2 regions of the Alteribacillus sp. JSM 102045 genome follow, and region 1 is predicted to be linked to the other one. Evidence: a T-box and tRNA genes for the amino acid it is inferred to sense, from the RefSeq annotation. Region 1 holds a T-box; the other holds one or more tRNA genes.
What was found. A T-box is a leader RNA that pairs with one kind of tRNA and senses whether it is charged. The one in region 1 lies ahead of ACE1TI_RS03600 (valine--tRNA ligase), so its partner is inferred to be a tRNA-Val.
Positions count from the first base shown of each region.

Region 2: it encodes a tRNA-Val, which carries the amino acid that the T-box ahead of ACE1TI_RS03600 (valine--tRNA ligase) is inferred to sense. The anticodon was not compared.

Region 1 is NZ_JBHFQG010000003.1:173,785-177,207, reverse strand. Features, by position in the region: gene ACE1TI_RS03610 (hypothetical protein) at 1-45, opposite strand, end outside; gene ACE1TI_RS03605 (cation diffusion facilitator family transporter) at 141-1,118, opposite strand; T-box leader at 1,308-1,545, shown strand; gene ACE1TI_RS03600 (valine--tRNA ligase) at 1,859-3,423, shown strand, end outside.
Region 2 is NZ_JBHFQG010000021.1:212-3,634, reverse strand. Features, by position in the region: gene ACE1TI_RS14015 (DNA/RNA helicase domain-containing protein) at 1-1,276, shown strand, start outside; gene ACE1TI_RS21915 (DNA/RNA helicase domain-containing protein) at 1,254-1,562, shown strand; tRNA gene ACE1TI_RS14010 (tRNA-Val) at 1,715-1,790, shown strand; gene ACE1TI_RS14005 (DUF4372 domain-containing protein) at 2,240-2,521, shown strand; gene ACE1TI_RS14000 (hypothetical protein) at 2,946-3,371, shown strand.

The DNA.
Region 1 (3,423 bases):
AGCTGTGTAGTCTCCAGCGAAATAGTGTTTATCTTTTTCAGCCATGCCAAGCACACTCCCTAAAAGCGTAATCCGTTTCACTTATACAGTAAAATATGCAGCGTCAGCTTATAGGTGAATGTCTAATTGGCATGAACCTGCTAGTTTTCTGTTTGAGGTTCCTCATTTATCGTCCAGTTCTGGTCTTCATCTGTTTCGATAACTCCTAACGTCACGTCATCTATATCCGGATCGTCTAAAATGTTTTCACGCAGCTGGAATTTAATATCCTCTGCCTGATCAAGAGTAAGCCCTTTTCTCAATTCAACATAACTTTCTACATGATATTGCCGGCCTTCTTGAAGGATTCTCATCGCTTGAATGTCCTGTACGTCCTTATGGTCCAATATTAATCTGGCGATACGGTCCGTCACCTTTTTAGGTGCTGCTACACCGATTAATCCAACGGTATTGTCATAGCCGAGTTTTAATGCAATGATAACTAGCAGTAAACCAATAAACAAGGTGCCCACTCCATCTAAAACATATAATCCTGTAAAATGAGCTAAAACAACAAAGACCAAAGCAAGAAAGGCTCCAAAAGTGGCAATAATATCTTCATAAAAAACCAGTCGTGTCGGCGGCGCTGCATATTGAATATTTTTAAAAGCGGTCGGAACAATTTGAAAACCTGTCGCACTGGAATGGGATTCTTTCACTACTTCTTTCATGGCTTTGATTAATACGAAACCATCAATTAATACAGATATCATAAGGATAATCACATTCAACCAAAAGTTTGAAGAAGCTTTTGGCTCCTTGATCGTTTCCCAGCCTGTTAATATGGTTTCATATGACATGATGGCAACAATAATAACGGCCACTAAAACAAAGAGATTTACAACACGTCCAAAGCCTGTTGGAAACCGTTTGGTCGGCTCTTTCTCAGCGAGCGCGCTTCCGAAAAAAACAAAACCTTGATTGGTGGCATCTGCCAAAGAATGCATGGTAGTAGCAAACATAGCACTGCTTCCGCTGATCGCAGCAGCAAAGCCTTTGATTGTAGCTAAAACAATATTTCCAAGCGCAGATATAGCTGAAGATGTGTTGCCTCGTTTTAAAAAGTTGATAATTCTCATATTTTTATCACCATCCGTTTTATGTCATTCCTTTTTAATATGAACGAAAATATGAATAGCATGCCGAGGCTTTTTGTACAGATATTAAATACAGGGTTTCTGCCTTTTTTTTATTTCTTTAAAGCCTGGGACCGCATGTCTTCTTGACGAAAAAACGATAGATGTATAAAATGTGACTATATATACCAAGATAAAGCGAAAACAGGGAGGAGTACTTTCATTTCCGCCTGTCCAGAGAGAAAAATCCTTGGCTGCGAGATTTTTCAGGTTAAATGAAAGGAAGGTCGCCCTCGAGCAGCTTCCTTGAATGAAAAGTAGGGGAAGACGGTAGATCCGTTATCCGTTTAAGTGCACACAAGGCAAGCATGTCTAATGTTTACTTTTGCGTGAATAAAGGTGGTACCGCGATCCTCTCTTCGTCCTTTAAAGATGAAGAGGGGTTTTTTGTTTAGCAAAAAAAGTGCCGTTTTTTAGTTAAAGTTCTGAAGAAAAAAAGAGAGCCGAAGAAAGCAGTAGAAGAGCTGAACCGGATGGAAGAGAGCTGAACCAGGCGAGAAAAGAGCGGAAACAAGCAGGATAAGAACCGAATCATCAGAGAGAAGAGTTGAAACAAGCAGGAAAAGAGAATGGAGGATCGAACCATCCAGGAGAAGAGCCGAACCCTGCGAAAACAAAGAAGCACCGCATGTTTTGCTTAAATAAACATACCGACGAAGGAACAGAAAAAAGGAGAGTGTAAGATGGCAAATCAAGAAACAGCAATGCCGACAAAGTATGATCCGAAAGACACAGAAGCCAAATGGTATCCGTTTTGGACGGATGGAGAATTTTTTAAAGCAGAAGGAGAAGGCGATAAAGAACCCTATACCATTGTGATTCCTCCTCCAAATGTAACCGGGCGTCTTCATCTCGGTCATGCATGGGATACAACGCTGCAGGATATTACTTCCCGCGCCAAGCGTATGCAGGGCTATGATATGCTTTGGCTTCCGGGAATGGATCACGCCGGTATTGCAACACAGGCGAAGGTGGAAGGTAAACTAAAAGAAGAAGGTAAGAGCCGATATGATCTCGGCCGTGAAAAATTTCTCGAAAAATCATGGGAGTGGAAGGAAGAATATGCTGATTTTATCCGTCAGCAATGGGCGAAATTAGGCTTGTCCCTCGACTATTCCAGAGAGCGTTTTACATTGGATGATGGGCTTTCCAAAGCTGTGCGCGAGGTATTTGTCACTCTGTACAATAAAGGATTGATTTACCGAGGCGAATATATCATTAACTGGGATCCGGCAACACAAACGGCTCTATCTGACATTGAAGTAGAATACAAAGATGTTCAAGGTCATTTTTACCATATGAAATATCCGTTAAAAGACGGCTCCGGACACATAGAAGTAGCAACAACCCGTCCAGAAACGATGTTAGGTGATACAGCGGTAGCCGTTCACCCGGATGATGAGCGTTACCAGCACTTGATCGGCAAAACTGTGGTTCTTCCTGTAGTTGGACGTGAAATGGAGATCATTGCTGATGATTATGTCGATATGGAATTTGGTTCAGGAGCGGTGAAAATTACGCCGGCTCATGATCCGAATGACTTTGAAATGGGCAACCGCCATGAACTGGAACGGGTGCTTGTAATGGATGAAGGCGGAAAAATGAATGAAAACGCCGGTAAGTATCAAGGCCTGGATCGTTTTGAGTGCAGGAAGAAGCTCGTAAAAGATCTCCAGGAAGAAGGCATTCTCTTTAAAATCGAAGAACATATGCACTCTGTCGGTCATTCAGAGCGGAGTGGCGCCGTAGTAGAGCCTTATCTTTCCACACAATGGTTTGTAAAAATGAAACCGCTGGCCGAGCAGGCAATACAACTGCAAAAGCAGGAAGGAAAAGTAAATTTCGTGCCGGACCGTTTTGAAAAAACATATTTGCACTGGCTGGAAAATATCCGGGACTGGTGTATTTCCCGACAGCTCTGGTGGGGCCACCGTGTACCTGCCTGGTACCATAAAGAAACAGGCGAGATTTACGTAGGCCATGAGGCGCCAAAAGATGCACAAAACTGGGAGCAGGATGAAGATGTATTAGATACATGGTTCAGCTCCGCTCTATGGCCATTTTCTACGATGGGCTGGCCGGATACCAATTCTTCTGATTTTCAGCGGTTCTATCCGACGAATGTTCTTGTTACGGGCTATGACATTATCTTTTTCTGGGTATCCCGTATGATCTTCCAGGGTCTTGAATTCACCGGAAAGCGTCCGTTCAACGATGTATTAATTCACGGTCTGGTTCGTGATGCAGA
Region 2 (3,423 bases), on a different contig from region 1:
GCTTCCATCTACCGAAAAGAGAATAGACTTTCTTATTACAGGCCACGATTCTAATGGAAGAGAAAATGTACTTATTATAAAGTTGAAGCAGTGGCAGCAGGCTGCATTGGCTGAAGGAGACGGTGTGGTGCATACATTTCTTGGCGGAAGGGAACGAGAAACCATTCACCCGTCCTACCAGGCCACTTCATATAGAAGATACCTTCAAAACTTTAATGAATCTCTTTATTCCAATACTTTTATCCAGATGCACTCCTGCGCTTATTTACATAATTACATTATGAATAAATCAGAGCCTCTGTTAAATGATCGATATCGAAAGTATTTAGCAGAATCTCCGTTATATTTTAAGTTTAACGATCGTGAATTAACGGAAAAAATAAAAAGCCACGTAGCAAATGGCAATGGCAGGGAGATTGCGGAAAAAATAGAAGAAGGAAAAATAAGGCCGTCCAAAAAGCTGGTTGAAACCGTAGGAACATTACTAAGCGGCAATGAAGAATTTGTTTTATTGGACGAGCAAAAAGTCGCTTATGAAAAAGTAGTTTCTATCTACAATCAATTTCGAAACCAAACAGATTTGAAGAAAGTAATACTAATTAAAGGCGGGCCTGGCACAGGAAAGTCTGTGATCGGTCTGCATTTAATGAGATATATGCTCGAAGCAGGCGCCAATATGGAATACATCACGCCGAACCAGGCATTCCGTGAAGTCCTTCGCAAAAAATTAATCGGCACCTCCGGCCGCGTAGAAGTAAGAGATCTCTTTAAAGGATCCGCCAATTATGTCAACACACCAGAAAGTCAATTTGATGTGCTGCTTTGCGATGAAGCGCACCGTTTAAAACAATTCGGGCATATGCAGAGAAAAATCGAGGGAGAAAATCAGGCAACCCAAATCATCCGCTCCTCCAAGCTAAGCGTCTTTTTTGTAGATGACAGCCAGGTCGTTTCAAGAAAGGACGTGGGCAGCTATGAAATGGTGAAGCAGGAAGCAGAAAAAGCAGGAGCGGATGTGCATACCTTGGAGCTGGAATCTCAATTTAGATGCTCTGGTTCGGGAAATTATATTTCCTGGATAGAACATTTGCTAAGCTTTGAAAATAATGAGGTAAAGCTAGAAGGTGACTTTGACTTTCAAGTGATAGACGATCCGCATCAATTAAAAAAAGAAATCGTGGATAAGAAAAACGGTAGATTAGTAGCCGGCTACGCCTGGGAATGGACAAAAAATAAAACCAGTAAAGAGTTAGATGCCATGGAACGACCCAAATAGAATAGACTGGGCCATCCACCCGGAATGCGAAAACCAGGTAGGCTGCATTCATACCGTCCAAGGCCTAGAGATGGATTATGTCGGAGTAATAATAGGTAAAGATTTAGGCTGTGACGAAGAAACAGATTCCATTATCGTGCGAAGAGAAGAATTCCATGACAGAGGAGCACGCCCGCGAAAACCCAAAAAGGGAGAAAGGGATCCCCTGTATGATATCGTACGCAACACTTACAAAACCCTGCTGACCAGAGGGAATGAAGGGCTGTTATTTATATTGCTGCGATAAAAAAATACACAATTATATAAAAAGCAGGCTGTAAGGCGGTTTCAACCGCCTTTTTAAGATCAATAGAAAAAATTTTTTAATGACGAGTATTGCAGATTTCTGATTCTAGCGCTATAATAAATAGTGTCGTAAAAACATATATTTAAATAATTGTTCCGTTAGCTCAGTTGGGAGAGCGCCACCTTGACAGGGTGGAGGTCACTGGTTCGAGCCCAGTACGGGACACCATACATAAGAATGCTAAACCCCTCGTGGTAGAGGGGTTTTTTGTTTTGAGTTTTACTATAATGAGTGGTAGATGTTATGAAAAACTAACCTTGTTGACCGTTTGTTGACCAAAGTTATGAATTTCTGATTTTCTTCTTTGAGAAAAGACCATTTCATTTGGCAGCTTCTAAAACATGGCCATACGTTACATAAGTAGAAGTTCTTTTTTTCATTCACATTAACCTTAACCGAAATTTTACAAAAAATATGTGAAAACTTAAAAAATATAACAAAACATGAGAATCCATTTAAATACACTAGCGTTGCAGGAAAATAAAATAAAAATGTCAAGCGAAATAACACATTTCTAATATTGTCAATATTGTGAATTATAACTACGAAATGCATAAAAAAACCTTATAATTAGAGAGTGGTAGTCCAGTCCAAATCTCTAACTATAAGGAGATAGCATGGACAATCATACCACAAAAACTGTATTTAAGAAATACATTCATCCATTAGAAACAAAGGTAGTACAAAAAATGATAGATTCTTCCAAGACCGATCGATATGTTAAAAAGTTGGATACTCTATCGTTTATGAAACTGTTCATTCTTGCCCAGTTGAAAGGTCTATCCAGTCTTAGACGTATTAGTGAAACGGTAAAACGCAATAAAATGGTGCAACAAGAAATAGGTTTAAAGAGTATTAGTAAATCTCAATGTAAAAATCAGAGTATTCCGAACAACTGATAAATGTCAAGGCAGGTACTAACCGGTGAATGATAATGAATGTATTGTTATTGTTGAAACAAATGAGGAAGAGTAGTTAAGAGCCGTTTCCAAAAATATCCTAACGAAATATATTAGAGAATATATATTTCTAGGATTTTCCTCTGTTTTATACATAAATATTATGGTTTCTCATAATACCATAGGCCCTACTACTGAATTGAGAGCGACAAAGAGTCAGGATGAAAACAAATGAAGCAGGATAAACGAAAGCACGCTCTCGGTTCAGGGGGCAAAAATACACACTTCACTTTTATCAGGCTGAGGGTGAAGCCAGCAAAAAAGACGTATTCTTCTCTATGAGAGGGTGCGTCTTTTTTTATTATTTATTCCCCATTTCCATAAAAATGAATGTTTGGTACGTTAAAGCAAAATGGAGGGGAATATGATTGAAAAAGCTCATAATGGCTCTTCTCAGTGTTATTCTTATTTTACAGCATACGAATTTACAGTACCACAAAAAAAAACTGAAGCATCATCATGCTATCCAGCTCACCAGTGTGTACACCCTATGCATTTACCTGATTCTTACGAGTACTCATACAAACAACCATATAGACGATCTGGCTCTTATTCAGGAGGAAATGTAATTTCAGGAGTTGGCTTAATAGGTGGGACTCCCTCAGCGGTAGCAAGTTTTCTAGGAGGTGCCGCTTATTCTTATAGAGAGATATTTCACGGTAATTTATCTTTTAAAAGTTATTACAAGAGGAGTCCAGTAGAAGGAAAGAGAATAAGGGTTAAGACAGTTTTTTATGAACATACCGATTACCAAGGGGAAACAACAGTTAGGATTAAAGATTACGACTAGGAGGTGTTTGGATTAGTCGGTATCGAATTATCAATATTTTATTAGTTTTAGT